Regions from separate parts of the Edwardsiella tarda ATCC 15947 genome, predicted to be linked through region 4. Evidence: predicted binding sites of a transcription regulator. Region 4 holds the regulator's gene; each other region holds the start of a gene.
What was found. Region 4 encodes PurR, which represses purine synthesis genes. Its sites were predicted from a motif close to CANGCAAACGTTTGCNTG; they were not measured.
Positions count from the first base shown of each region.

Region 1: a site for PurR is predicted at 1,410-1,427, ahead of purL (phosphoribosylformylglycinamidine synthase). Genes of this name have one in related genera too.
Region 2: a site for PurR is predicted at 2,570-2,587, ahead of rbsD (D-ribose pyranase). Genes of this name have one in related genera too.
Region 3: a site for PurR is predicted at 3,065-3,082, ahead of tusA (sulfurtransferase TusA). Genes of this name have one in related genera too.

Region 1 is NZ_CP084506.1:2,731,349-2,739,072, reverse strand. Features, by position in the region: gene mltF (membrane-bound lytic murein transglycosylase MltF) at 1-1,243, opposite strand, end outside; gene purL (phosphoribosylformylglycinamidine synthase) at 1,523-5,413, shown strand; gene DCL27_RS12735 (sensor histidine kinase) at 5,883-7,298, shown strand; gene qseG (two-component system QseEF-associated lipoprotein QseG) at 7,307-7,724, shown strand, end outside.
Region 2 is NZ_CP084506.1:3,576,510-3,584,233, reverse strand. Features, by position in the region: gene ravA (ATPase RavA) at 1-274, opposite strand, end outside; gene kup (low affinity potassium transporter Kup) at 535-2,403, shown strand; gene rbsD (D-ribose pyranase) at 2,600-3,019, shown strand; gene rbsA (ribose ABC transporter ATP-binding protein RbsA) at 3,027-4,532, shown strand; gene rbsC (ribose ABC transporter permease) at 4,539-5,519, shown strand; gene rbsB (ribose ABC transporter substrate-binding protein RbsB) at 5,543-6,430, shown strand; gene rbsK (ribokinase) at 6,504-7,433, shown strand; gene rbsR (ribose operon transcriptional repressor RbsR) at 7,440-7,724, shown strand, end outside.
Region 3 is NZ_CP084506.1:11,846-19,569, forward strand. Features, by position in the region: gene DCL27_RS00055 (DNA-3-methyladenine glycosylase I) at 110-685, shown strand; gene DCL27_RS00060 (N-acetyltransferase) at 645-1,151, shown strand; yybP-ykoY riboswitch at 1,131-1,236, shown strand; gene DCL27_RS00065 (TMEM165/GDT1 family protein) at 1,327-1,872, shown strand; gene DCL27_RS00070 (OmpA family lipoprotein) at 2,030-2,689, shown strand; gene tusA (sulfurtransferase TusA) at 2,723-2,971, opposite strand; gene DCL27_RS00080 (7-cyano-7-deazaguanine/7-aminomethyl-7-deazaguanine transporter) at 3,195-3,851, shown strand; gene DCL27_RS00085 (GNAT family N-acetyltransferase) at 3,964-4,416, shown strand; gene DCL27_RS00090 (DcrB family lipoprotein) at 4,493-5,068, shown strand; gene DCL27_RS00095 (AsmA family protein) at 5,143-6,813, opposite strand; gene DCL27_RS00100 (nucleobase:cation symporter-2 family protein) at 7,057-7,724, opposite strand, start outside.
Region 4 is NZ_CP084506.1:1,748,674-1,756,397, reverse strand. Features, by position in the region: gene rnt (ribonuclease T) at 33-698, shown strand; gene DCL27_RS08165 (Na+/H+ antiporter family protein) at 890-2,212, shown strand; gene DCL27_RS08160 (Grx4 family monothiol glutaredoxin) at 2,293-2,643, opposite strand; gene DCL27_RS08155 (C40 family peptidase) at 3,094-3,945, shown strand; gene sodB (superoxide dismutase [Fe]) at 4,212-4,790, shown strand; gene cydH (cytochrome bd-I oxidase subunit CydH) at 4,877-4,966, opposite strand; gene purR (HTH-type transcriptional repressor PurR) at 5,321-6,346, shown strand; gene DCL27_RS08135 (ABC transporter permease family protein) at 6,349-7,724, shown strand, end outside.

The DNA of each region.
Region 1 (7,724 bases), 980 kb from region 4:
GCAGACGTTGCTTAACGTCGGCCCAGCTATCGGGATCGCCCCCTTGCTGCTGGGTCAATTGGCGCACATCCAACATATGGCCGTAGCCCATGTTATAGGCGGCCAGGGCAAACCAAATCCGCTCATCTTCCGGGATACTCTCGGGTAGCTTGCTCATCAGACGCTCCAGATAGAGCGAGCCGCCCGCGATACTCTCCTCCGGATCGAGGCGATCCTTGACCCCCAGCCCCTCCGCGGTGGCCCGCGTCAACATCATCAAACCGCGCACCCCGGTCGGTGAGGTCGCCTGCGGATTCCAATGAGACTCTTGATAAGAGACGGCGGCCAATAGGCGCCAATCCATGGTGCGCGCGTGCTGGGTGAAGAACTCTTGCAAGGTCGGCAGCACGTTGTCGATGGCGGCGAGGAAGGTCCGTGTATCGACATAGTCGAAGCTGCCGACATGGCCGATATACTTTTCCTCCAGGCGCGCCAAGGTACCGTCCTCGGCGCTCTGACTGAAGAAGTCGAGCATCGCCGCATACAGGCTGTCGTCTTCATTACGATTGAGGTACCACATCACTGGCTCTTCATCGCTGATATCGAAGGCTACCGCGACCTGGGGATGAATACGCTGGAACAGGGCGATAACCATCGAGTCGGCCACCGTATAGTCCAGTTTCCCGTCGGCCACCTGCTTGAGGAGGTCGTTCGCTGAGAGGCGATCGCTATGCTCCCACTGCAGCTGGGGATACTTTTCCTGGCGATAGTGGTTCAGGGTGGTGATGTGCGCCGAACCGGATTGCACCTTGAGGGTGCCATTCAGTTCGCCGAGGTTGCGCGGACGCGCCTTACCCTGGCGATACACCAACTGTTGTGAGACGGAGTAGTAGGTCGGGCCGGTGCGGTAACGCTGCAGTCGCTCACTGTTGTAGAGCAATCCGGCGGCGATCAGATCGGCATCGTTGCTCTCCAGATCGTCGAACAGCTTGGGCAGGGCGGGGCGCACAGTCACGCGCAGCTTCACCCCCAGATAGTCGGCGAAGCGTTTAGCCAGCTCATAATCCAACCCGGAGAGCGTGTTGCCTTCGCGCTGGTAACTGAGCGGAGAGATGATGGTACTGACGCGCAGCTCTCCACGATCGAGAACCTGTTGTAGCTGATTTTCATTGCCGCTGCGCCACGGAATGTTGGGCCACAGGGCTAACGCTAAAAGCGCGCAGACAATACCGATAAGGTAATAATTATATTTTATACGTTTCAAATAGTTATCCCATGACGGTCTAGCGGGATGCGAGTGCTGGTGTTAAACGTGGAATAAAGGTCAAACCAAAAAAACAGGCGCATTTTGCTTAACAAAACGCCAGTGTGCAACTTTAACCGCATTTTGGGTCAATAAATAGGCGCTCAGGGCTATTTACAAGAAAGGCTACGCAAACGGTTTCGTCGCGCTGGGAGATTCACTATAATGGCGCCGGTTTCCCCCTGTTTCGCCCATTGAGGCGGCTGTAAACAGCTTCCTCGCAGACGAGAGAATTAAATCATCATGGAAATTCTGCGCGGCTCTCCCGCTCTATCGGCCTTTCGTGTTAACCAACTGCTCTCTGCCTGCCGGGATGCATCCCTGCCGGTGAACGCTATCTATGCTGAGTACATGCACTTTGCCGATGTCAGCGCACCACTGGACTCCGCGGCATACGCGACCCTACAACAATTGCTGACCTACGGGCCGTCGCAAGCCACGCATGCGCTGTCGGGACGGCTGCTGTTGGTCACCCCGCGTCCGGGTACCCTTTCGCCCTGGTCCTCGAAGGCGACCGATATCGCCCACCACTGCGGGTTGCATCAGGTTCGCCGCCTGGAGCGTGGTCTGGCCTACTACATCGAGAGTGAGCCGCTGAGCGATGCGCAATGGCAAGCGTTACAGGATCGGCTGCATGATCGCATGATGGAGTGTGTGTTCACCGATCTGGATCAGGCCCAGCAGTTATTTACCCAGCACGAGCCGCAGCCGGTGCAGTATATCGATATCCTGCAAGGGGGCCGGGCCGCCTTAGAGGAGGCTAACCTGCGCCTGGGGCTGGCGTTGGCGCAGGATGAGATGGACTACCTAGTGACGGCGTTCACCCGCCTGGAGCGCAACCCCAGCGACGTCGAGCTGTACATGTTCGCTCAGGCTAACTCCGAACACTGCCGCCACAAGATCTTCAACGCCGACTGGGTGATCGATGGTCAGACCCAGCCCAAGTCGCTGTTCCAGATGATCAAGAATACCTATCAGCAGACGCCGGATTACGTATTATCGGCCTATAAGGACAACGCGGCGGTGATGGAGGGATCGGCGGTCGGGCGCTTCTTCGCCGATGGCGAGAGCGGGCGCTATGACTTCCATCAGGAACCCGCGCATATTCTGATGAAGGTTGAGACCCATAACCATCCGACGGCGATCTCGCCCTGGCCGGGTGCCGCCACCGGCTCAGGTGGGGAGATCCGTGATGAAGGCGCGACGGGGCGTGGCGCTAAACCCAAGGCGGCGCTGGTCGGTTTTTCCGTTTCCAACCTGCGTATTCCCGGTTTTGAGCAACCTTGGGAGCAGGATTTTGGCCGCCCGCAGCGTATCGTCAGTGCCCTGAATATCATGACCGACGGCCCGTTAGGGGGCGCCGCGTTCAATAACGAGTTTGGCCGTCCCGCGTTACTGGGCTATTTCCGCACCTATGAGGAGCAGGTCGCCAGCCATAACGGCGTCGAGCTGCGCGGTTACCATAAGCCGATCATGCTGGCCGGTGGCCTCGGCAACATCCGGGGCGAACATGTCCAGAAAGGGGAGATTGCCGCCGGCGATCAGTTGATCGTGCTGGGGGGACCGGCGATGAACATCGGTCTGGGCGGTGGTGCGGCCTCGTCGATGACCTCCGGGCAGTCGGACGCCGATCTCGACTTCGCTTCGGTACAGCGCGATAACCCGGAGATGGAGCGACGCTGCCAGGAGGTGATCGACCGTTGCTGGCAGTTGGGCGAGGCCAACCCGATCCGCTTTATCCACGATGTGGGCGCGGGCGGCCTATCCAATGCGATGCCGGAGCTGGTGAGTGACGGCGGTCGCGGCGGGCGTTTCGAGTTACGCGATATTCCTAATGATGAGGCGGGGATGAGCCCGTTGGCGCTGTGGTGTAACGAGTCGCAAGAGCGCTATGTCTTGGCGGTCGCGCCACAGGATCTGCCGCGTTTCGCCGCCATCTGTGAGCGTGAGCGCGCGCCCTACGCGGTGATTGGTGAGGCGACGGAGACACGCGAACTGACCTTAAGCGATCGCCACTTCGCCAACCGACCAATCGATATGCCGCTCGACGTGCTGTTGGGCAAGACGCCGAAGATGACGCGCCGGGTCGATACCCTGCATGCGCCGGCCAATGTCTTGGATCGTGGCGTCATCGAGATCGAGGAGGCGGTTCGACGGGTGTTGCATCTGCCAGCGGTAGCGGAGAAGACCTTCCTGATCACCATCGGCGATCGCAGCGTGACCGGCATGGTGGCGCGTGATCAGATGGTTGGCCCCTGGCAGGTGCCGGTGGCCGATTGCGCGGTCACCTGCGCCAGCCTGGATAGCTACTACGGCGAGGCGATGTCGTTGGGCGAGCGTGCCCCGGTGGCGCTGCTCGACTTCGCCGCCTCGGCGCGTCTGGCGGTGGGAGAGGCGCTGACTAACTTGGCGGCCTGTCACATCGGTGACATTAAGCGCGTCAAGCTCTCTGCGAACTGGATGGCGGCGGCGGGACATCCCGGCGAGGATGCCGGCCTGTATCAGGCGGTTAAGGTGGTCGGTGAGGAGCTGTGTCCGGCGCTGGGTCTGACCATTCCCGTGGGCAAAGACTCCATGTCGATGAAGACCCGCTGGCAACAGGATGGCGAGGAGCGTGAAATGACCGCGCCATTATCGCTGGTGATCACGGCTTTCGCGCGCGTGGAGGATGTACGCCGTACCCTGACGCCACAACTGCACTGCACGCAGCCGAACGCTCTGCTGCTGCTCGATCTGGGTGCCGGGCGTAACGCCCTGGGGGCCAGCGCCTTGGCGCAGGTGTACCGCCAGCTGGGGGATATCCCGGCCGACGTGCGCGACGCCGCGCAACTGGGGGCTTTCTTCGCCGCGATGCAACAGTTGGTGGCGCAGGGGCTATTGTTGGCTTATCACGATCGCGGCGATGGCGGGTTGTTGGTGACCCTGGCGGAGATGGCCTTCGCCGGCCACTGTGCGCTGGATATCGACATCGCCACGTTGGGCGAAGATACGCTGGCGGCCTTGTTTAGTGAGGAGTTAGGGGCGGTGATCCAGGTGGCCCAGACCGATCTGGTCGCGGTGCAAGCCATCTTGGCCGAGCACGGTCTGGCGGCGATTAGCCACGAGATAGGCCAGGCGATGCCAGGCGATCGACTGCATATCCGCCATGGCGCGCAGCCGGTATACGACGAGAAACGCTCGACCTTACGCGCCTGGTGGGCCGAGACCACCTGGCAGATGCAACGCCTGCGTGATAACCCGCATTGCGCCGATCAGGAGCATCAGGGCAAGCTGCTAGAGGAGGATCCTGGGCTAAACGTGGCGTTGAGCTTCGATCCGCAAGAGGACATCGCCGCCCCCTTCATCGCCCGCGGGGCGCGTCCGCGCTTGGCGGTGCTGCGTGAGCAGGGGGTGAACTCGCACGTCGAGATGGCGGCGGCCTTCCATCGTGCCGGCTTCGAGGCGCTGGATGTGCATATGAGCGACATTCTCGCCGGGCGCCTCACCCTGGATACCTTCCAGGCGCTGGTGGCTTGCGGAGGCTTCTCCTACGGCGATGTGCTGGGCGCCGGTGAGGGCTGGGCCAAGTCTATCCTGTTTAATCCGCGTGCACGCGACCAGTTCGCCGCCTTCTTCCAGCGTCCGGAGACGTTGGCGCTGGGGGTGTGTAACGGCTGTCAGATGATGTCTAATCTGCGTAGTTTGATCCCGGGGGCTGAGCTGTGGCCACGCTTCGTGCGTAACGTCTCCGAACGCTTCGAGGCGCGATTTAGCCTGGTTGAGGTCAGCGATAGCCCCTCCCTGTTCCTGCAGGGAATGAGCGGGTCGCGCCTGCCTATCGCGGTGTCACACGGTGAGGGGCGGGTCGAGGTACGCGACACGGCTCATCTGGCGGCCTTGGAGCAGCAGGGATTGGTCGCTCTGCGCTATGTCGACAACTTCGCCCAGGTGACCGAACGTTATCCGGCTAACCCGAATGGTTCGCCGAATGGCATTACCGCCTTGAGCAGCCAGGACGGGCGGGCGACGGTGATGATGCCGCATCCGGAGCGCGTATTCCGCAGTGTGAGCAACTCCTGGCATCCGGCCGAGTGGGGCGAGGATGGCCCGTGGTTACGCCTGTTCCGCAACGCGCGTCGGGCGCTGGGCTGAGCCGGCCTGCGCGGCTGGCGTTTCGGCGCTGGCCGTGCGGTGCGCCAGTCGGCGGTGATCGACTGGCGCGCTGAACAGATTGCTCCTAATATTACAGAATATTAATCGCTGCTACTTTTTATTTGTCGGCAGTTGTGTAACCATATTAGTGGTTGCTCATTCAACTCTTTATGTCAGCGCCTTGATGGCCGGCTCCATAAAACCTCGAATGACGCCATTAGCACGGTGCCTACCGTCCGGAAATATCGATAACAGTCGCTTCGGCGCTTTATCAGGCACAGGACGACACGTTGAGTGAGGCGCCACCTATTCTTACCCTGTGCCAGATTGGCGCGGGTCGCGTACCGGGTTACTCCCCGGTGGCAATCATCAGGCCCGCCGGCTTCGTCCCGTCGGGCTTTTCTCGTTCTGGGCGCTCGGGTAGCATGTGGCGACCCGTTTTCTCGCTTCGCGCCGGGAGTGATGCTGCATGTCATGGCCCCAATTCCCTCGTTCTCTCCGTCAACTGGTCTTGTTGGCCTTCTTGTTGGTGCTGTTGCCGCTCCTGGTGTTGGCCTATCAGGCCTACCAGAGTCTGAATCATCTGAGCGCACAGGCCGCCGACGTCAATCACACGACCCTGAGCGATGCGCGGCGGAGCGAGGCGATGGCGGTGTTAGCGCTGGAGATGGAGCGTAGCTATCGCCAATACTGTGTGCTGGGCGATGAGCGTCTCGCCGCGCTCTATCAGCGTCAGCATGCGCAATATCGCCAACTGTTGGAGCAGCATGCCGCGTTGTTGCCCGATGGGAGTGACTATCGGCAACTTGACGCGCTATTGACGCAATTGGCTCAGCCGCAGTGCGTGAATAGCCTGCCGCAGACGGAGGCCGATGCGGCGCTCGCTCGCTTCTCGCAAGCCAATGGCACGATGGTACAAGCGACACGCAATGTGTTGTTTAGTCGGGGGCAGCAGTTGCAACAGGCAATCGCCGAGCGCGGGCGTTACTTCGGCTGGCAGGCGCTGGTGCTATTCCTGGTCAGCGTGTTGTTGGTCGGGCTATTTACTTGGATGATTATCGGCCCGGTGAAGGATGTCGAGCGGATGATCCGCCGTCTGGGCGAGGGGGAGACGCTGGGGCGGGACACCCCCTTTCGCGGGCCTCGCGAGATCCGTACGCTGGCTCAGCGTATTCTCTGGCTGAGCGATCGCCTCGCCTGGTTGGAGTCGCAGCGTCATGAGTTTTTGCGTCACCTCTCCCATGAATTGAAGACACCGCTGGCGAGCCTACGCGAGGGCACGGCGTTATTGGCCGATGAGGTCGCCGGGCCCTTGAGTGTCGATCAGCGCGAGGTGGTGACCATCCTGGATAGCAGTAGTCGCCATTTGCAGCAACTGATCGAGCAATTACTCGACTACAACCGCCACCTGGCCGATGGTGTCCCGACCTTATCGCCGCTGGATCTGGATGCGCTGGTGCAGCGGGTCGTTTCTGCCCATCGGCTCCCGGCGCGCGCCAAGGGGATGCAGACACAGAGCGATCTGCGTGAGCGCCGCTGTTTGGCGCAACCGGTGTTATTAGAACGGGTACTGGAGAATCTCTACTCCAATGCGGTGCACTATGGCGCGGAATCCGGTACCATTTGGCTGCGTAGCCGTCGGGAGGGCGCGTGCCTGGTGATTGAGGTTGCGAACCAGGGAACGCCGATCCCTGCCGATGAGCAAGCGATGATTTTTGAGCCTTTTTTTCAAGGGAGTCAGCAGCGTAAGGGCGCCGTTAAGGGTAGTGGTCTGGGGTTGAGCATCGCTCGGGACTCACTGCGTCGTATGCATGGCGACTTGCGTCTGGTGGCGGATAGCGAGGCCGATGTCTGCTTCCGCATCGAACTCCCGTTAGCGAGATAACAGTAAGTATGCGTACCTGGTTGCTCCGCGCTCCCTCTCTCCCGCGTTTATGCCGTCTGTTGCCGTGGTTGCTGCTGCTGTTGCTCGGCGGGTGCCGAGGCACTGGCGAGCACAGCGCGAATCCGCCGGGTAGCACCAAGGTCAATGCCAGCACGGTACACGGTGATTATCAACAGGTCGCCTGTGCGACGTTGTGGCGCGAACAGGCGCCGTCGGCGTTGGCCAACGGCCTGTACTGGCTGCGTGCCATGAGTTGCGCGCAACAATTAAACCGCGGCGAGGCTCGCGCTCAGGCCCACCGTTTAGCCGGTGAGAGTTGGTCGGCGGCGTTGAAGCAGAGTCTCTTGATCGGGCGCGCCGAGCCGAGCCTGGCCGAACGTCGCCAAATCCTCGACCGCCTGGCGGCCCTCTATGGCCAATTTCCGC
Region 2 (7,724 bases), 1.8 Mb from region 4:
TTAACGCCTGGATAGAGAGGGGGCCGAAGACCTCTTCTGGCGTGGAGAAGCGCGTCATCAGGTATTCGAATGCGCGCGCATCGCGAAAGGCGAACTTGAGCCGGCGCGCGATTAGGCTCTTAGCGATGCCGGGCGGACCGAGTAAAAACACACTCTCGCCGCACAGTGCCGCCAATAGGCATAGGCGTACCGCTTGTTGCCGCTCATATAAACCTGACTCCAATGCATGGCTCAGCCGAGAAATACGTTCGGCCAATTGACGGGGTTGCGTCATACTAATCTCTATTCATGACATGGATGATTTTGTTGTATCTATTTATAAGGTGTATGACCAGCTTTATTTCGCCCGTGTCGGGATGGTGAAGAGAGAGGGCCAAGCGCCAAGACGCCATGTTGTTTGTTACATAATCAACGATATTCTTGCGGGTTTTACGGTGGGAATGCGAGGGTATTTATGCATACTGTGCAACCTTTATCTGCGCTCGGGATGTTGGCGCATCTATGGCTGACGGAAATTTCACAACGAAAAATGTTATGAGTACAGAACAGAAACGCTCACTGACCACAGTGACCCTGGCGGCTATCGGCGTAGTGTATGGCGATATCGGTACCAGTCCTCTTTATACACTCCGCGAGTGCTTTGCCGGACATTATGGCTTCGAAGTGAAGCCGGAGATTGTCTTCGGTTTTCTCTCGTTGATCTTTTGGATGCAGATCCTCATCGTTTCGCTGAAGTATCTGACCTTTGTCATGCGGGCGGATAACGCCGGTGAAGGGGGCATCTTAACGTTGATGTCGCTGGCTGGGCGTAATACGACGGCGAAGGTCACGGCGACACTGGTGATCCTCGGGTTGATCGGCGGTAGCTTCTTCTACGGTGAGGTGGTGATCACACCAGCCATTTCCGTGATGTCGGCTATCGAGGGGCTGGAGATTGCCGCGCCCTCGCTCGATCCCTATATCGTCCCCCTCTCCGTCTTAGTATTGACCGTGTTATTTTTTATCCAGAAGCACGGTACCGGAAGCATCGGTCGCCTGTTTGCCCCAGTGATGGTGTTATGGTTCCTATCGCTGGCGATCCTTGGGGGACGTAGTATTCTCGCTAACCCTCAGGTACTACATGCCTTGGACCCACGCTGGGCAATCAACTTCTTTGTCGAATATAAGAGCCTCGCCTTCTTTGCATTGGGGGCTGTAGTGTTGTCGATCACCGGGGTCGAGGCGTTGTATGCCGACATGGGGCACTTCGGCAAGAAGCCGATTCGCTTGGCCTGGTTCCTGTTTGTCATCCCCTCGCTGATGCTGAACTATTTCGGGCAGGGGGCATTATTGCTGACCGATCCGACCGCGATTAAAAACCCCTTCTTCTTGCTGGCGCCAGACTGGGCGCTGATCCCCTTGTTGGTCCTGGCGACCCTGGCGACGGTGATCGCTTCGCAAGCGGTAATCTCCGGGGTCTTCTCCCTGACGCGTCAGGCGGTGCGTTTAGGCTATCTGCCGCCGATGCGTATCATCCATACTTCGGATATGGAGGCCGGGCAGATCTACATTCCGGCGATCAACTGGGCGTTGTACATCAGCGTGGTATTGGTGATCATCGGCTTCGAGCGCTCTAGCAATCTAGCGGCGGCGTATGGTATTGCGGTGACCGGTACCATGGTACTGACCAGCATGCTCTCTTGTACCGTGGCATTGAAGAACTGGCACTGGAACCGCTTCATCGTGGCCGTGTTGCTGCTGGGGTTGTTGTGCCTCGATGTGCCGCTATTTAGCGCCAACGCGATGAAGATCCTATCAGGCGGCTGGTTGCCGCTGACCTTGGGTCTGCTGATGTTTATCATCATGACGACCTGGAAGAGCGAGCGTTTTCGTTTACTACGTCGTTTGCATGAACACGGTAACTCTCTGGAGGCGATGATTGCCTCTCTGGAGAAGTCACCACCGGTACGGGTGCCTGGCACGGCGGTGTATATGTCGCGCGCGGTGAATGTTATCCCCTTGGCAATGTTGCATAATCTAAAACATAACAAGGTATTGCATGAACGGGTGATCCTGTTGACGTTGCGTACCGAGGATGCCCCCTACGTGCATAATGTGCGGCGAGTGACCCTGGAGCAACTTTCGCCGACCTTCTGGCGTGTCGTAGCCAGTTACGGTTTTAAAGAGACGCCGAACGTCGAGGAAATTTTCCATCGCTGTGGGTTGGAGGGATTACCCTGCCGTATCATTGAAACCTCCTTCTTCATGTCGCATGAGTCGTTACTGTTGGGGCATCGTCCCTGGTACCTCAAGGCTCGTGGTCGCCTATTTATGGCCTTGAGCCGTAATGCGCTCCAAGCGGCCGATCAGTTTGAGATCCCACCTAACCGGGTGATCGAGTTAGGGACGCAGGTCGAGATCTAACGTCGTATCCCGACCTGATTTCTTACGAAAGGGCGCCATTGGGCGCCCTTTTTGATTGAAACCGCGCTTTGGCTGAATCGCTTTTGCCTCGAAACGTTTCGATAGCGATCACATTTTTTTATTTTTTCCTTGGTTCGTTCTCACCCTCCCCTTACACTTAGCCGATGAGCGAAACGTTTCGCTGGTGGAGTGAGTCATGAAAAAAGGCACAGTACTGAATTCTGAGGTTTCGGCGTTAGTCGCCCGTCTTGGCCATACGGATAGCGTCGCCATCGGGGATGCGGGTTTACCGATCCCTGATCGGGTGGCGCGTATCGATCTGGCGTTGACCCATGATATTCCGCGTTTTATGCAGGTTGTGGAGACGGTAACGGCGGAAATGCAGGTGGAGCGTGCCGTTGTGGCGCAGGAGATGGCGCAGATCAATCCTGACGTCCACCAGCAATTGCTGGATTGGCTACAGCAGTTAGGTCGGCGTCAGGGAAATGACATTCAAATCGATTATGTCACGCATAGCCAGTTTAAGACGCTGAGCGCTGAGAGTAAGGCGATCATCCGTAGCGGTGAATGCTCTCCCTACGCCAATGTACTGCTGTATGCCGGCGTGACCTTCTGAGGCCATTATGCAACCGTTACTGGCGTTAAACGCAATCGATAAGTCTTTTCCTGGCGTGAAGGCGTTATCCGGCGCGTCATTGAATGTGTATCCCGGCCGCGTGATGGCGCTGGTGGGGGAAAATGGTGCGGGCAAATCCACCATGATGAAGGTGCTGACCGGGATCTACCAGAAAGATGCCGGCTCGCTGCATTACTTGGGACAGGAGACCGCGTTTAGTGGCCCGAAATCCTCTCAAGAGGCGGGCATCGGCATCATTCATCAAGAGTTGAATCTCATTCCGCAGCTTACCATTGCGGAGAATATCTTTTTAGGGCGTGAGTTTACTAATCGCTGGGGGCGCATCGACTGGACAAAGATGTACGCTGAGGCCGACAAGCTATTGGCACGTCTCAATCTAGGGTATAGCAGCCATCGTCTGGTCGGTGAGTTGTCTATCGGTGAACAGCAGATGGTGGAGATCGCCAAGGTTCTGAGTTTCGAGTCGCGGGTGATCATCATGGATGAACCGACGGATGCGTTGACCGATACGGAGACCGAGTCGCTGTTCAGTGTGATCCGCGAACTCAAGGCACAGGGGCGTGGCATCGTCTATATCTCTCATCGCTTGAAAGAGATTTTTGAGATTTGCGATGACGTGACGGTATTCCGCGACGGTCAGTTTATCGCCGAGCGGCCCGTTGACGAGCTGACAGAAGACACACTGATCGAAATGATGGTTGGGCGCAAACTGGAGGAGCAGTATCCACGTCTGGATAAGGCTCCCGGGGCGTTGCGTTTACAGGTTGAGCAGTTGTCCGGCCCGGGCGTGAATGCCGTCTCCTTTACCCTGCGTAGCGGCGAGATCTTAGGCATCTCCGGATTGATGGGGGCCGGGCGTACTGAGCTGATGAAGATCCTGTATGGCGCATTGCCACGAACCCAGGGTTCGATCACGTTGGAAGGGCATGACGTGCAGATCCGTTTGCCTCAAGAGGGATTGGCCAACGGCATCGTTTATATCTCGGAAGATCGTAAACGTGATGGCTTGGTGCTGGGTATGTCGGTGAAGGAGAACATGTCGCTGACGGCGCTGCGCTATTTCAGCCGTCTCAATGGATCGCTTAAGCATGGTGAAGAGCAGGAGGCGGTCAGCGACTTTATCTCGTTGTTCAATATCAAGACACCATCGATGGAGCAGGCGATCGGTTTACTTTCCGGTGGTAACCAACAGAAGGTCGCTATCGCGCGTGGGTTAATGACACGCCCCAAGGTATTGATCCTCGATGAGCCGACGCGAGGCGTCGATGTCGGTGCAAAAAAAGAGATCTATCAGCTAATTAACCAGTTTAAGGCGGATGGTTTGAGCATCATCCTGGTCTCCTCGGAGATGCCTGAAGTACTGGGAATGAGTGATCGTATCCTGGTGATGCATGAAGGGCATCTGAGCGGGGAGTTCCCGATCGAACAGGCAACACAAGAAGTGCTGATGGCGGCCGCCGTCGGCAAGCAATACGGCGTTAAGCAGGAGTAATCCCCGATGAATAACCAAGTCTCAGTCAATCAGGGCGGATTCAGCAAAGCCCGGCTCAAAACCTGGCTGGTGGAGCAGAAGTCGCTGATCGCCTTATTGGTGCTGATCGCGGTGGTCTCCTCCATGAGCCCCAATTTTTTCACCTTGAATAACCTGTTCAACATTCTGCAACAGACCTCCGTCAATGCCATCATGGCCGTTGGTATGACGCTCGTGATCCTGACCTCTGGCATCGATCTATCCGTTGGTTCGTTGTTGGCCTTGACCGGTGCGGTGGCGGCGTCCATCGTCGGTTTGGATGTCAATGCGTTACTGGCCGTCGGTGCGGCGCTGGCGTTGGGGGCGGCGATCGGTGGGTGTACCGGTATCATTGTGGCGAAAGGGAAGGTGCAAGCCTTTATCGCGACCCTGGTGATGATGCTACTGCTGCGCGGGGTCACCATGGTGTATACCGATGGAAGCCCGGTCAATACTGGTTTCTCGGCGCAGGCGGACCTCTTTGGTTGGTTCGGTATCGGTCGTCCATTGGGGATGCCGACGCCGATCTGGCTGATGATTATCGTATTTGCGCTGGCTTGGTACATGCTGCACCACACGCGTTTAGGGCGTTATATCTACGCGCTGGGGGGAAATGAAGCCGCGACCCGTTTATCGGGTATCAATGTCGATCGCGTCAAGATTGTGGTTTATGCCTTATGCGGCCTGTTATCGGCCTTGGCTGGCGTGATTGAAGTGGCTCGTCTCTCCTCGGCACAGCCGACCGCCGGGACTGGTTATGAGCTGGATGCCATCGCGGCAGTGGTGTTGGGTGGAACTAGCTTAGCGGGTGGCAAGGGGCGGATCATGGGAACACTGATCGGTGCCTTGATCTTGGGCTTCTTGAATAACGGATTAAACTTACTCGGTGTCTCCTCCTACTACCAAATGATCGTCAAGGCTGCGGTGATTCTGTTGGCGGTTTTGGTAGACAACAAAAGCAATAAATAACCTTACCTACAGGAATCGATGAGATGAACATGAAAAAACTGGCAACCCTGATCTCTGCCGCGGCGCTGAGCGCCTCTCTCAGTGCTAACGCCCTGGCGCAGGATACGATCGCCTTGGTGGTATCTACCCTGAATAACCCCTTCTTTGTTTCGATGAAAGATGGGGCACAGAAGGAAGCGAATAAACTGGGCTACAAGCTAGTGGTCTTAGACTCCCAGAATAATCCGGCTAAAGAGTTGGCGAACGTGCAGGACTTGACGGTGCGCGGCGCGAAACTGATGTTGATTAACCCGACCGATTCCGATGCGGTCGGTAATGCGGTAAAAATGGCGAATCAGGCCAACATTCCGGTGATCACCTTGGACCGTGCTGCCAGTCAAGGTCAGGTCGTTAGTCATATCGCCTCCGACAACGTCGCGGGCGGTAAGCTGGCTGGTGATTTTATCGCCCAGAAACTGGGGGCCGGCGCTAAGGTGATCCAGTTGGAAGGGATCGCGGGAACCTCCGCAGCACGTGAGCGGGGCGAGGGCTTTAAGCAGGCTGTCGCTGCCCATAAGTTTGACGTCTTGGCCAGTCAGCCAGCCGACTTCGATCGTACCAAAGGATTGAACGTCATGCAGAATTTGCTTACCGCTCACCCGCAGGTACAGGCCGTCTTCGCGCAGAACGATGAGATGGCCTTGGGCGCCCTGCGTGCTTTGCAAACGGCAGGGCGTAACGATGTCTTGGTCGTCGGCTTCGATGGCACGCAAGACGGCGAAAAAGCGGTACAGAGTGGTAAGCTGGGTGCCACGGTGGCACAGCAGCCGGAGCAGATCGGCGTCATTGGCGTAGAAACCGCCGATAAGGTGATCAAAGGGGAGAAAGTCCCGGCTAATATTCCCGTTGAGCTGAAGCTGGTGACCAAGTAATACGCCGCGGATAAGATCTGGGCAGTACCGCCGTCGGTGAAGCGGCGGCGGTAGATAAGTAGGAATACAGAGTATGCAAACAGGCAAACTGGTCGTATTAGGCAGCATCAATGCTGATCATATCCTTAAGGTTGAACACTTTCCCCGCCCGGGGGAGACCCTAACAGGCAAGGGGTATCAAGTAGCATTCGGTGGTAAGGGAGCCAACCAGGCGGTTGCTGCCGGACGTAGCGGTGCCGATGTCGCCTTCATTGCCTGTGTGGGCGCCGATGATATCGGTGAACGGATCCGCAGCCAGTTGGTCAGCGATGGCGTGAATATCGCTGCCGTTGAGGCCGTGGCGGGAGAGAGCACCGGCGTGGCGCTGATCTTTGTTAACCAGGACGGTGAGAATGTTATTGGCATCCATGCGGGTGCTAACGCGGCCCTGACGCCGCAGTATCTGGCGCGCTATCAGGCGTTGGTGACGCAGGCAGACGCCTTACTGATGCAGTTGGAATCCCCCATCGAGACGGTATTGGCGGCGGCGAAGCTGGCGCGAGCCCATAACACCAAGGTGATCCTCAACCCGGCCCCGGCGCGGGAGCTCCCAGAGGCGTTGTTACATCATATCGATGTGATCACGCCTAATGAAACCGAGGCAGAATGTCTGACCGGCATTCAAGTGCACGATGATGAGAGTGCCCGCCAGGCCGCCGCAGTATTGCATGGTAAGGGGATCGCTACCGTGATGATTACCCTCGGCAGTCGTGGCGTGTGGGTCAGTCAGGAGGGGCTAGGGGGCATTATTCCCGGCTTCCGGGTAGAGGCTATCGATACCATCGCCGCTGGCGATACCTTTAATGGTGCGTTGTTGACCGCCTTGTTGGAGGGGAATCCCTTATCTGACGCAGTACGCTTCGCGCATGCGGCCGCCGCTATCGCGGTGACGCGTGAAGGCGCGCAACCCTCCGTACCCTGGCGCAGGGAGATCGATGCATTCTTGCAGGCCCATCAGGAGTAAGCGTACGTGGCAACTATGAAGGATGTCGCTCGCTTAGCGGGCGTCTCCACCTCGACCGTATCCCATGTGATCAATAACAATCGCTTCGTGAGTGAGAGTGTACGTCAGCGGGTGCAGGCGGCGGTACAGCAACTGAATTATGCCCCTTCAGCGCTGGCGCGCAGCCTGAAGATGAACCAAACCCACACCATCGGTATGTTAGTGACGACCAGCAACAACCCCTTCTTTGCTGAGGTCGTCCGTGGTGTCGAGCGTAGTTGTTATGAGCGCGGCTACAGCCTGATCCTGTGT
Region 3 (7,724 bases), 1.7 Mb from region 4:
CTATTGCGGATTTTACGTGCAAAATCGGCTATCGGGCGCCTCGCGGGCGGCCGGTCGGGGTATGATTGGTGGCTGGTTATCAGCGGGAGGCAAAATGGAACAGCATGCGGTGCAACGTTGTGCCTGGGTCACGGCGGATCCAGATTATATCGCCTATCACGATGGAGAGTGGGGACGTCCACTCTATGATGAGCGGGCGCTGTTTGAGTTATTGTGCCTCGAAGGACAGCAGGCCGGATTATCGTGGCTGACGGTGTTGAAGAAGCGCCCGCATTATCGACGCGTCTTCCATAACTTCGATCCTGTACGGGTTGCTGCGATGACGCCGGAGGAGCTTGAGCTACTGATGCATGATGCGGGCGTGATCCGCAACCGGCGTAAGCTGGTGGCGATCATCACGAATGCCCGCGCCTTGCTGGCGATGGCGCAAGCTGGTGAGGTCTTCTCCCCCTTTCTGTGGTCGTTCGTCGCTGGCGCGCCGGTCCGGTCGGACGTGGCGGGAGCGACGCGTAGCGCAGCCTCTGATGCGCTGGCACGGGCCCTGAAACAGCGCGGTTTCACTTTCGTCGGCACGACCATTTGCTATGCCTTCATGCAAGCGTGTGGGATGGTGAACGATCACCAACCAGGATGTTATCTGCATCATGATTCTTCCCCTTCGTCTCCGCCCGGCCTATCCCGCTGATCGCCCGGCATTGCTGGCGCTGTGGTTGAGGCTGACGATTCAGGCTCATCCGGCGATCCCGCCCGGCTATTGGCGATCCAGCCTGCCATGGGTGCGTGATACCTACCTGCCGCAGGGGCAGACTTGGTTGGCGCTGGATGGGCATCGGGTGTGTGGATTCATTTGTATCCTTCCGCCCCATTTACTCGGCGCGCTGTTTGTGGCCCCCCGTTACCGTGGGCGCGGTCTCGCTCAACGTCTCATGCGTCATGCCAAACGCCACCATCCTTGGCTGTTGTTGGAGGTGTATTGCGCTAACCGTCGAGCATTGGCTTTCTATCGTCGCCAGGGATTCCGTTGTCTGGATCGGCAGATCCAGTCGAGTACCGGTCAGGCGGTGGCGACGCTGTTATGGCGGGCCGGGGGAGATCTTGAGAAAAGGCGGCGGCTTGATTACACTGCGCGCTCTTCCATCATGGGGGAGTAGTCTGCCGGTGTGTTATCACCCCGGCGCTGGCGTCAACAAACTTGGTGATATCACCATGGCGTCAGCGCCCATCACGCGATGGGTTGACGAGACCTGTGGTCGGCTAAGGCGCACTCCGGGGTGAGGGCCTGGCCGCGCCATATGTCCAGATTACTCACCCCGGTATTTGTCTGTCGTGTCTATTATTTTAACTTCGATGAGTTCCGTCGCCTTAGCTGAAATCGGCGATAAGACTCAGCTTTTGACGCTACTGTTGGTGGCGCGTTTTGGTAAACCTTTCCTGATTCTGTTGGCGATCACTCTAGCCACCCTGGTTAATCACTATTTCGCTGCGCTAATTGGCGAATTGGTCAATCAGTTCCTCAATCCCCAGATGATGCGTTGGATGGTCGCCATGGGGTTCCTGGCGATGGCGATATGGGTACTGTTTCCCGATCGGGATGACGGTGAGATCCGGGGAGGCCATCCTTTCTGGGCCTCTCTGATGGTGTTCTTCCTCGCCGAAATTGGCGACAAGACACAGATCGCCACGGTCCTGCTTGGGGCGCATTACCAGCATCTTACCTGGGTCGTTCTGGGGTCGACGTTGGGGATCGTGCTAGCCAATGCACCGATGTTGTGGTTTGGCGCTCGTCTACAGCCCTACCTGACAAGTGGTTGGGGGCGGCGACTTTCTGCATTGCTGTTTGCCACTTTAGGAGTTGTTACCCTTATCGTGTGACCTGATTTTTGCTCCACTCATAGGGAACCAATACACACCGTTCCGGTCAGACGGGAGCAGTGTGGCTCAGGCAGCGTGCTCTGAGCCAAGTACGAGTTTATCTCGTGGATTTTACGCCCCCGGGAGCGGGGGCATTTACCGACATTGAGGTTTCTTCATGAAAAAAAGCCGTTTGTGCATCGCAGGCCTGGTCAGTGCGGCGCTGATCCTCTCCGGTTGTACCACCAATCCTTATACCGGTGAGTCCCAGGCTGGGAAATCGGGCATCGGCGCCGGACTGGGCGCCTTGCTAGGCGCCGGGGTCGGCGCACTCTCCTCATCGAAGAGCGATCGCGGTAAAGGCGCACTGATCGGCGCGGCCGCCGGGGCGGCGCTGGGGGGAGGGATTGGCTATTACATGGATGTGCAGGAAGCTAAGCTGCGTGACAAGATGCGGGGTACTGGGGTAAGCGTGACGCGCCAGGGGGATAACATCGTCCTGAACATGCCGAACAATGTTACCTTCGATTCTAACAGCAGTAACCTGAAGCCCGCCGGTGCCAATACGCTGACAGGGGTCGCGATGGTGCTGAAGGAGTATCAGAAGACTGCGGTGAATGTTGTGGGCTATACCGATAGCACCGGTAGCCGCGATCTGAACATGCGTCTATCGCAGCAGCGAGCCGACAGTGTGGCCAGCGCGTTGATCACACAGGGTGTGGCGGCGGGGCGTATCCGTACCATCGGTATGGGGCCTGCGAACCCGATCGCCAGCAACAGCACCGCCGCAGGTAAGGCGCAGAACCGTCGCGTCGAGATCACCTTAAGCCCGCTGTAAATTGTGATTGATAAGCCGCTCGTAGAGGGCGGCTTATGCCCCACCTTTACGCACCAGGTAGCGGTAGGGTGCCTGGTCGGCCTCCTGTGCCAGCAGGGTGTGATCCATAAAGCGGCAGAAGCCGGGGATGTCTCGGGTCGTAGCCGGATCGTCGGCGATGATCAGTAGGGTTTCGCCCGCCGCCATATGGCGAACGGTCTTACGTACCATCATCACGGGTTCCGGGCAGCGTAGGCCTAAGGCGTCCAAGGTTTTGTCTGGGTTGGCAAAGGGATCGGTCATGCTGGGTCTCTGGCTGCGGCCGCGTTGGCGGTCATTCGTTCGGGTCCATAGTATTACGTCGTTAGTGTACCTGCCGGGCCGTGCGCTGCAAAGGGCGTTAACGTTTGCGTGAAAAATAACCGTTGCATCATGGCGTGAGCCGGGTATGATCGCTGCCGCATCCATTAGTGGATAATTATTTTTCTTGGGTTCCCTCACCCCAATAACCAAAAAGGTGACATTGATGTTTAGTTTTACCCCGCAACAGCGGTTTACAGCCTTGTGTTGGCTGTCCCTCTTTCATGTGTTAATTATCACATCAAGTAACTATTTGGTGCAGTTGCCGATTACGATTTTCGGCTTCCATACCACCTGGGGTGCATTCACCTTCCCCTTTATTTTTCTGGCGACGGATCTCACGGTGCGTATCTTCGGTGCGCCACTGGCACGGCGTATCATCCTCGCGGTGATGGTGCCAGCGTTGCTGATCTCCTACTGTGTCTCTGCGCTTTTTTTCCAGGGGCAGTGGCAAGGGTTCGCTGCCTTGGGCAGTATGAACCTGATGGTGGCGCGTATCGCGTGCGCCAGCTTTATGGCCTATGTCCTCGGCCAGATCCTGGATGTGCATGTTTTCAACCGGCTACGCCAGACTCGGGCGTGGTGGGTTGCACCGACCGCGTCGACGCTGTTTGGCAATATTAGCGATACGCTATCGTTTTTCTTTATTGCCTTCTATCACAGTAGTGATGCGTTTATGGCGACGCATTGGGTCGAGATTGCGCTGGTGGATTATACCTTCAAACTATTGATCAGCATGGTCTTCTTCCTGCCGATGTATGGTGTCATGCTGAATATGCTGTTGAAGCGTATCGCTTTTCGCCAACAGATCTCGTTGGCATAGTTCGGCATCCATAGGGGACGTCGCTGATGGCGTCCCTGCGGCGTAATGATGTCGCCTCGTTTCACTACCTCCATTTTACGCTATGATGTTTTCTCATCCCGAGGAGAAAGCGATGACGGCGATTACTCTGCATGCGGCGACCCCGCAGGAGATCTTGGCGTTATATCGCGCCATTCCGGAGTTTAACTCACGCCATACGCTGGCGGATTTACACGCCCGTCTGGATGGACGCGAAAGCAGTTTGTTGATTGCGCGTATCGCGGGGCAGGCCGTTGGTTTTAAGATCGGCTACGCGCTGGATAGCCAGACCGTTTATAGTTGGCTCGGTGGCGTGTTGCCAGCGTGGCGACGGGCTGGCGTCGCACAATCTCTCTTGCAGGCGCAGCAACAGTGGGCGATACAGCACGGTTATCGGCGCATCGAGGTCAAGACGCGTAATGGTTTTCCTGCGATGCTGATGATGTTGATCAAGAATGGTTACAGCATCATCCAATTGCAACCACAGGGGGCGGTGGCTGATTATCGTCTGCGATTGGCCAAAGCGTTGTGTTTGGATACGGCGTAACATTCGGTTACTTGCTTTTTATTCCGCGATCGGGTGCGATGTGGAATCAGACCTTCGGACAACATAAGGAATTTCCATGGGTAATTTAGTGAAGTTGATCGGCGTCGGGCTATTGGTTACCGGGCTGGCCGCCTGTGATGGCAACTCCACCACCGAGGCTAGCGCGCCAGCGCAGGGGGCGAGTGCGACGCAGCCCAGCGTACCTGCGGGGGCTAAGGTGAGCCTGCTGGATGGCAAGATTAGCTTTACGCTGCCGGCCGGATTGAGCGATCAGACCAGCAAGTTGGGTTCACAGACCAATAATATGTCGGTGTATGCCAATAAGACCGGCCAACAGGCGGTGATCGTCATTCTGGCACCGATGCCGAAGGATAGCCTGAATACCCTGTCATCTCGCCTGATCGACCAGCAGAAGTCGCGTGATGCTAGCTTGCAGCTGGTCTCATCGGAAGCCGTGACGCTGGGCGGTAAGTCGGTGGAGAAGGTGGTGAGCATGCAGCAGGCTAATGGCCATGCTGTCTACTCCAGCATCATCCTGGCACAGATCGGCGATCAACTGATGACCATGCAGATCTCTCTGCCGGGGGATAACCGCCAAGAGGCGGCGAATATCGCCAATGGAGTCCTTGGCACCCTCACCTTCGCGCAGTAATCCCCAATGCGCCGCTGGCGCGCCCCGCCGTGAGCTGGGGCGCGTCGACCATTTCGCGTCGTCGCCGAGACGGCTTATTCACTCGTCATCAATACCCCATCGACCATGCGTTGTTGCAGACGATTCCCGTTGGCATCCTGGGCGTTCAGGGTGGCGTTCACCCCCGGACGAAACGGTGTCGTGGCACGCAGTGGCGCATGTAGCGACAGTTGCAGGTTAACGTCGCCTTGGAGCGGCAGAGAAGGCCAGCCCCATGCGTTCAACTGATTCGCTGGCACGCCGCGTCCATCGAGGGTCAGGCTCAACCGATCATCGCGGCGATTTAAACTCACGTTCGCCTCTAGCAACCCTTTCTGAGAGATGGCGCTGAGATCGTCGATGCGGATCCCTTGCTCGTCGGCTTGGAGCGTGAAGGATGGCCGCCGCAGATCGACCTTGTTGAAGGTCGCCTCGCTGGCATTGAATTGCATTTGTCCATGCCAGATCCCCCAACGATGCTGACGAGCCAGTGTTACTTGATTGCCAAATCCATCCAATGCGGTCATCTGGAAGGGAAAAGCGGGGTTGACGTCGACCAGCAGCGTGCGGCTGAGTGAGAAGTGATCCAGGGTAATCGTCGCCAACCAATTGGGTAGCGGGCGTAGCCACAGTTCGCGCCAGTTCGTCGGCAGGCTGTATTCTAATCCGACAATCGCCAGGTCGTTCAGTGCCAGCGCTCCCGTATCGCGACGCCAGGATCCGCTGGTACGCAATAACGCATTATCCCAACGGGTGCTGAATTGGCGAACGCTAATCCCTTGTGGCGTCAGGTCGGCATCGAACAGCGGCTCGCTCAGGTGGATACCGCCTAGCACAATGTCACGGGCGTTGAAGGCCAAGGTACCTTGTCGGCTATGCCAGTCGCCACGAGTCAGTGAGACGTGGGAAAGGCTCGCATCGAGTCCACTCAGCGCCCAACCGTTACCCTCCAGATTCGCACCTAATAGCTCCAAACGTTGAAGCGTTAGCGGTGGTAAGCGTTTTAACGTCTGTAAGAACGGACGCAAGGTTTGCGGGCTCTGCCAGTGGATCTGGCTGAGGCGTATCGACTCGATGTTCCAGGTGCCATCGGCGAGACGCTGCGCTTGGGCGGTCATTTGGCCGTTGGCGAGGTCGGCTCCCAGATTGGTGAGCCACAGCTGGCGATCGCGGTACTCACCTTGGATTAGGACATTCTGTGCCGGAATTTCGCCGATACGCAAGGTGGCGGCGCTAAACTGGAAGGCGACATGCGGGGAGCCAGATTGCAGAGGGACAATACCGCCATCAACTCCCGTCGCTTGGAGCGGCCAATCACTCTGCGGCCAGTCGAGGCGCATGTCCTGTAGCTGTAGGGTGTTGGCACTGATGGGGAGGGCTGGCAGGCCCGTAGCGGTTAGCCGAAGCGTACCCTGGCTCAGGCGAATGGCGCTGAAATGACGTGGTGTACTGAACTGTTGTCCACCGAAGGTCAGGGTAACGGCTGCTGCGTGCAGTTCGCTGGGCTGCCCGGCGCGCGCCAAGCTGAAGTCCGTCAGTTGCAGTGCCCTGGGACGGCGGATGTCGTGATGTACCCCGCCTAAGGTGATGCGGTAGCGGGTATGGTCGTTGACCCAGGCGCTGATCTGGCGGGCGCCCCACTGGCTTTGCAACACGAAATAGGCTGCAACCGACATCAGCAACAACAGTGCGATGAGGGTCAAGAGTAGTTTCCCGACAACTTTCATGGCGATCCGTCCTTTCAGTAACCCGCAGAGTCAGACCCTGCCTATGAACCCGCCGCACCCTCAATATCACCTCGTCGCTGTCTGCCCGTACCCGATAGGGGCAGGCGAGCGAATCCAGACGAGGCCGCGGAGGCGGAAGAGGTGGCGGGATATCTTCTAGTTTATGCCGTAATTGCGCTGGAGGCTCAAGAGGGAGCGTTCCGAAAGGAGAGGGCGGGCCAGGGCAGCCCACCGAGAATGCGATTAGCGGGCTGTTTCCTGTGGGAAGATCAGGTTCAGTACGATGGCGGTGATGCCGCCAGCCGCGATACCGGAGGCCAGCAGTGTCTTCAGCCATTGTGGTGCGAACTGCAGGATTTCCGGCTGCTGGGATACCCCGAGTCCAACGGCCAGTGACAGGGCCATGATCATGATGGCGCGGCGGTTGAGCGGTTCACGCGAGACGATACGTACGCCTGAGGCGGCGATGGTGCCGAACATGACGATGGTCGCACCACCGAGTACCGGCTCGGGAATGTGTTGGACAAAGCCGGCCACCGCCGGGAATAGCCCCAGCAGGATTAACATCAGCGCTACCACAAAGCCCACCTTACGGCTGGCGACACCCGTCAACTGGATCACGCCATTATTTTGGCCGAAGCAGGAGTTGGGGAAGGTGTTGAAGACGGCGGAGAGCATCGAATTGAGACCATTCGCCAGTACCCCGCCTTTCAGTCGCTTCATATACAGCGGCCCGGACACCGGCTGCTCCGAGACATCCGAGGTGGCCGTGATGTCGCCAATGGTTTCCAGCGAGGTCACCATAAACACCAGCATCAGTGGGATCAACAGGTTCCAGTCGATGCCCAGGCCATAATATAGCGGCGTCGGCACGGTAAGCAGTGGGGCAGTGTTTGGCTCGGCTGCCGATG
Region 4 (7,724 bases):
CTGCACTCAAAAATAAAGACACCAACGAACTCATGGCTGACACCTCTAACCTCAACGCGCTAAGCGCGCGTTTCCGTGGCTTTTATCCCGTGGTTATCGATGTAGAAACTGCAGGCTTCGACGCCAACCGCAACGCCTTACTCGAAATCGCCGCCGTTACCCTGCGGATGAACGACGCCGGCTGGTTGGAAACCGATCAATGTTTACACTTCCATATCGAACCCTTTGAGGGTGCCATCCTCTCTCCCGAGGCATTAGCCTTCAATGGCATCGATCCGCACAACCCGCTACGTGGCGCAGTCAGCGAGTATGAGGCGCTACACGCCATCTTTAAGGTTGTGCGTAAAGGGATCAAGGATCAGGAGTGCAATCGTGCCGTCATCGTGGCCCATAATGCCCACTTTGATCACTCCTTCCTGATGGCAGCCGCCGAACGCGCCAAGCTGAAACGCAACCCTTTCCACCCCTTCGCCACCTTTGACACCGCCGCACTCAGCGGACTGGTATTGGGGCAGACGGTATTGGCCAAGGCCTGCATCAGCGCCGAGATCCCCTTCGACAGTAGCCAAGCGCATTCCGCATTGTATGACACACAGCAGACGGCGCTCCTGTTCTGCGAGTTGGTCAATCGCTGGAAACGACTGGGCGGCTGGCCGCCGGCTCATCTCACGGATGCCGTGGCGGAGAACGAGGCTTAACTCGACGCCACCTCCTCTTCACCGCGCTTCTCGATGCCCGCCTACGCGGGCATTTTTCTCCCCTCGCCCTATTGCCGCGCCAGCGGAAGGGCACAAAACGTCACGACAGTGTATTTTTTTGTCGTAGCACGCACAGAAACATGCTAATAATCGTGCTACCGCCTTGATTGATTTTTAGGACATTGACGTCTATGAATGCTGTTGTTATTGCCGTTGTCGTAATGCTGGCGCTCAGTCTGCTGCGGATCAATGTGGTGATCGCCCTGATCGTCGCCGCATTGGTCGCCGGGTTAAGCGGAGGACTCCCATTAGAAACCACCATTACTACCTTTAGTGGGGGACTAGGCGGCGGCGCCGAGATCGCCCTAAGCTACGCCATGCTAGGAACCTTCGCCGTGGCAATCTCTCGCTCTGGGATCACCGATGTATTAGCTCAAGGCGTGATCCGACGCATGGGGCTAACGCCTAGCAGTAACCGTCTCTTCTGGTTCAAGTATGGCCTGTTACTGATCCTGACCCTGATCGCCATCTCGTCGCAGAACCTCATTCCGATTCACATCGCCTTTATTCCGATCCTTATTCCCCCGCTGTTGCACGTTTTCTCTCGCCTGCAACTCGACCGCCGCGCGGTGGCCTGTGTGCTGACCTTTGGTCTAATCACCCCCTATATGGTGCTGCCGATCGGCTTCGGTGGCATCTTTCTGAACAACATCCTACTGAAAAATCTTAACGATAATGGATTGCACGTCAGCGCCTCACAGGTACCGACCGCGATGTTGTTACCGGGACTGGGCATGTTATTTGGCCTGTTGCTGGCGCTGTTTTTTAGCTACCGCAAGCCACGACGCTATAACGAGGGGCGTATTTTATCGGCCGAACCGGAGCATAAACGCATCAACCTACGTTCCGTCTGGGTTGCCGTGTTGGCGATCATCGCCGCGCTCAGCGTACAGTTGGCGACAAACTCCATCGTACTCGGTGCCTTGATGGGCTTTGTGGTCTTTATCCTCGGCGGAGTGATCCATTGGCGCGAGACGCAGGATGTCTTTACTCGCGGCGTCCACATGATGGCCATGATCGGCTTCATCATGATCACCGCCTCCGGTTTCGCCGCCGTCATCAAGGCCACCGGCAGCGTCGATACCTTGGTCAACGCCATCGAGGGCGCCATCGGTGACAACCGTGGGCTGGCAGCCTTATTAATGCTGGTGGTCGGCCTGATCATCACCATGGGCATCGGCTCCTCCTTTTCTACCATCCCCATCATCGCCGCCATCTACGTCCCCTTGTGTATCGCCTTCGGCTTCTCACCGATGGCCACCATCGCTATCGTCGGTGTCTCCGGCGCCTTGGGTGATGCCGGTTCACCGGCCTCCGACTCCACCTTGGGACCCACCTCCGGGCTCAATATGGATGGTCAGCATGATCATATCTGGGACTCGGTCGTGCCGACTTTCCTGCACTACAACTTACCACTGCTCGCCTTCGGTTGGGCGGCCGCGATGATCCTTTAACGAGGATGGGACAGTCGCGCATGCTCTAGATACCATAAAGGCGCCCACCGGCGCCTTTATGATGTCACCCACAACGGGTATTACGCATTATCTTGATCTTGGCTATCCGCACTATGGCGGGCCGCCGCTTCCTTAATCAGGCTCTGCAACTCACCGCGTTGATACATTTCCATCATGATATCGCAGCCGCCGATTAACTCGCCCTCGACCCACAGTTGCGGGAAGGTCGGCCAGTTAGCGAACTTCGGTAATTCGGCACGAATGTCCGGGTTTTGCAGGATATCCACATAGGCAAAACGCTCGCCACAGGCCGACAACGCCTGCACCGCCTGCGCAGAGAAACCGCAACTCGGCAGCTTCGGTGAACCTTTCATATATAGCAGGATCGGGTTCTCGGCGATCTGACGCTGGATCTTTTCGATGGTGGTCATTGTCTCTACTTCCTTTATTCAGTGTTATACCTGTTAGGCTGCCATTATCACCCAAGCGTATCCTCGGGGACAAGGCGCTCGATGCTGAGCCCCATCCCCCTATCCACGCTCCCTACACGACGCAAGAGATCGCCCGCGACAAGGCCGGGTGTCGCTATTGTAGCGGTGACGGGCAGCGGAAAAAAACACCCCATTTTGTGTGGTCTCTTCAGCGCATCACGCTAACCCCCAGCGCGCTCGCCAACTCGATATCCCCAGCGATTTATCGGGGAAAATAGACGCTATTTTCCCCAGAAAAAATAGGGGATGACGCGAAATGCACCAATTGAAATATTTGCTCACAATTAGACGCTAATACGTAAACATCAGTACTGTTATCTTCGGCATTATTGAATTAATACTGTAGTTTCTAGGTTTTTATTTTAGTGTTTGGCTCGGAAGCGATTGATGATGCGTCTATTCGTTGCGCTCTTTGTACTGCTGTTTACCCAATGGTTTACCACCTCGGCGGCGGCCGCACCGGCCCACAAGATTAGCGCCGATCAGCGGAAGTCTGCGGCGTCTCACAGCCAGCATGCCGAGCGTAAGAAGCGTAAAAGCGAGCACGGCAGCGCCAAACAACGCAGCGCCACGCATCAGGCCAGCGCACACGTTCAGCGTACCTCCCATTCCGCTTCCCGTCCCGTCACCGCCACGCATGCTAGCCACCCCCCCCGGCGCGGCGCAAAAACTCACACGGAGCGTAGTCGTCATTCATCGGCCGCACGCAAGCAGAGCGCGCCAAAGAAACACTATGGCCGCCCTTCCGCGCGGCAAGTGGCGCATCATGTCACTCGGCGCCACCCACAGGAAGATAGACACCCCCTGCGTCTCAGCCCGCAGCACAAAAAACGCTATCAGCATGCCAAACAGACGGCGATGAATAAGCTGATGCGCCAGATCGGGAAACCCTATCGCTGGGGAGGCAGCTCGCCCCACACCGGTTTCGACTGTAGCGGTCTGATCTACTACGCCTACCAGGATCTGCTGAATATCAAAATGCCACGCACGGCAAACGAGATGTATCACCTGCGCGATGCCGCGCCGGTCAAACGCAACGAATTACAACGCGGCGATCTGGTCTTTTTCCAGATCAATGGCCGTGGCGCGGCCGATCATGTTGGGGTCTACCTGGGGAACGGTAAGTTCATCCAGTCACCGCGCACCGGCGAGGAGATCCGCATCAGCTACCTCGGCGATGACTATTGGCAGGATCACTATCTTGGCGCTCGTCGTGTGATGACGCCGAAAACCATTCGCTGATCGCCCGTCATCACCCTGCGGCGGTCTGCACATGATCGCCGCGTCTCTCCTTGCTGTCTCCACCGACGCCCCCGCTGCTGCACATTTCACCATTCGATCGACTAAAATACAGCTACCCCCTGTCTTTAATGGTAAAACTTGCTAGAATCACAAACCATAACAAGCGGACAACAAGATTTTTTCATTTTTATCTCACCGCTGGCGTACGCTCCGGCGTCGCGTCTACGGTTCAACCGGCTTGTCACAAAAGCATTAAGGAGAGAGCTATGTCATTTGAATTACCTGCATTACCGTACGCCAAGAATGCGCTGGAGCCGCATATCTCCGCCGAAACCCTGGAATACCATTACGGTAAGCACCACAACACCTATGTGGTTAACCTGAACAACCTGATCAAGGGGAGCGAGTTCGAAGGTAAGTCTCTGGAAGAGATCATCAAGACCTCCAGCGGCGGTATCTTCAACAACGCCGCTCAGGTATGGAACCACACCTTCTACTGGCACTGCCTCTCTCCGAACGGCGGTGGCGAGCCGACCGGCGCGTTGGCCGACGCGATCAACGCGGCCTTTGGCTCCTTCGCCGCCTTCCAGGAAGCGCTGACCAAGTCTGCCGTCGCCAACTTCGGCTCCGGCTGGACCTGGCTGGTGAAAAAGGCGGATGGCAGCCTGGCCATCGTCAACACCTCTAATGCCGCCACCCCGCTGACGGGTGAAGACAAGCCGCTGCTGACCGTCGACGTATGGGAACACGCCTACTACATCGACTATCGTAACGCCCGTCCGAAATACCTGGAAAACTTCTGGGCGCTGGTTAACTGGGAATTCGTCGCGCAGAACCTGGCCTGATCCCGATCATCCGGTGATAAAAAAGGCGCTCTTTGAGCGCCTTTTCTCTTTGCCTCCGGCTCTGTCCCCGCCGCCTTGGCTCACTCTCAATGTAGTGCGACAATCAGGCCTGCGACGACGATCAGCGACAGGGCTACCACCGTGGTCACCAAGGAATATTTCAGATCGCTTTCCATTTTGACACCTCTTGTTTTACGTTCTATATCAATTTTTGCCCATAAAGCAAACACGCTAAATCTGTGTTAAATCATTTTTACATAAATCACTCATTAAAACACGCAGAAAATCTTATGATTACATCCTGCGCAAATCGCTAATTAGTGCTTCCCCTTTTGCGTAAGATCAGCCAGAATTTGCGGTTTACTGCCGCGTGGCGACGTTATAATTTTAAACAAGAAACGACACACGTCACCCTATTTGCGCAACCGCAGCGATGCTGTACTACCGAGATTTGCGCGGGCGTCGTTACACGCAGGCAAACGATTAACAAACCGGCGACGCACCGCGTACGCCTAGGAGTCATTTGTTTCATGGCAACGATTAAAGATGTGGCAAAACGCGCAGGCGTGTCGACCACCACGGTGTCTCACGTCATCAATAAAACTCGCTTTGTCGCCGACGAAACCAAAGCCGCCGTGTGGGAGGCCATCAAAGAGCTACACTACTCGCCCAGCGCCGTTGCCCGTAGTCTGAAGGTTAACCATACCAAGTCCATCGGCCTGTTGGCGACCTCCAGCGAGGCGCCTTACTTCGCCGAGGTCATCGAGTCGGTCGAGAACAGCTGTTACAGCCAGGGCTATACCCTGATCCTGTGCAACTCCCACAACAATCTGGAGAAGCAAAAGGCCTATTTGGCCATGTTGGCGCAGAAACGCGTCGATGGTCTGCTGGTCATGTGCTCCGAGTACCCCGAGAATCTGCTGGAGATCCTGGAGGATTACCGCCATATCCCGATGGTGGTCATGGACTGGGGTACACGGCGTAGCGACTTCACCGATGCGATCCAGGACAACGCCTTCGAGGGTGGCTATCTGGCTGGCCGCTACCTGATCGAACGCGGCCATCGCGATATTGGCGCCATCACCGGCCCGGGATCGCGCAACACCGGCGGCGGCCGTCTGCGTGGCTTCATCAAGGCGCTGCAAGAGGCTAACATTACTCCGCAACCCGAGTGGCTCGTCGAGGGTGATTTCGAGCCGGAGTCCGGTTACGCAGCGATGCAAAACATCCTGGCTCAGAAACAGCGCCCGACCGCCGTGTTCGTCGGCGGGGATATCATGGCGATGGGGGCCATCTGTGCGGCAGATGAGATGGGCTTGCGCGTGCCGCAAGATATTTCCGTCATCGGCTACGATAACGTGCGCAACGCGCGCTACTTTACCCCGGCGTTGACCACCATTCACCAGCCGAAGGAGCGTCTCGGCGCCATGGCGTTTGACATGCTGCTCGATCGCATCACCAGTAAGCGTGAAGACGCCAAGACCATCGAGGTGCATCCCAAACTGGTCGAGCGACGCTCCGTCGCCGATGGGCCGTTCATCGATTACCGTCGCTAAGCGTGTCACGGCTGGCGATCTTCCCGCTACTGGTACTGCTAGCTGGGTTATTGCCGCTGGCGGCGATGCTGCCCGCCACCCTGCTGCCGCTGCAACAGGGGGATCTCGCGAGCACCTGGCAACAACTGCTGCACTGGCCCGCACTGGGCGGCAGTCTACTGCTCTCGCTGCTCAGTAGCCTCGGCGCCTCATTGGGGGCGCTAACGCTCGGGTTAGCGCTGGCCGGGCGGACGCTACAACAGCGGCGCCGCCATCGCCTGACGCCGGCCCTACTACTCGCCGCCCCCCATATCGCCCTGGCCACCGGCCTATTGATGCTCGTGGCTCCCACCGGCCTCGTGTGGCGCCTGTTGGCACCACTGTTCGGCTGGCAGCACCCCCCCGATTTGCCGCTGCCCAACGATCCCTATGCCCTGAGCCTGATGCTGCTGCTCCTGCTCAAGGAGACCCCCTTCTTCTATCTGCTGGTGCTGGCTCAGGCCGAACGCTGCGCGGCGGCGCAACAACTTAGTGCCGCCACCGCGCTCGGCTATCCACCGAGCCAGGGATGGTGGCGTATCGTGGTGCCGCAGTTATTGCCCGGCTTACGCCTGCCGATGTTCTGCGTGCTGGCCTTCTCGCTCTCGGCGCTGGATCTGGCCCTGTTGCTTGGCCCGCAACGTCCCTATCTGTTTGCGCAACTCTTATGGCAATGGATCAGCGACGGTGAGCAGGGCGCGCTGGCGGCGCTCGGTGCGCTGGTGTTGCTGTTACTCAACGCCCTGGCGCTGCTGATCTGGTTCGCTATCGAACGCGTCTGGATCCACTATTGCCGCCGGCCGCCACGCCGCCATCAGCGGCAGATGAGAGGACGAATCGCACTCTATTGGCCCATCGCCTTAGGCCTCACGGCAAGCGTCTACCTGATGTTACTGCTGATCTCCCTGGCACAGCGTTGGCCGTTTCCCTTGCGCTGGCCGCAACAGTGGCGCTATGACAGTTGGCTGTACAGCTTCAATGACTGGAGCGGCCCACTGTGGCACACCCTATGGATCGCCCTGGCGGTCAATCTGTTGGCGTTGCCCTTGGCGCTGGGCACCCTGGAGTGGTATGCCGCGCGTCGACGCCAACCCGGAGCCTGGCTGCTCTTACCCCTACTGCTACCGCAAATGGGGCTGATCTTCGGCCTACAGCTCTTCGCCGCCCATTATCACTGGCTGGGTCGCTATCCAGTGGTGATCTATGGTCAACTGCTGTTCGTCACCCCCTATTACCTGTTGACGCTCTCCGGCCCCTGGCTGCGTTTCGATCAGCGCCAGATACGCGTCGCGCTGGCGTTGGGGCAGACACCCTGGCGGGCCTTCTACCGCGTCAAGCTGCCGCAACTCATGCCGGCACT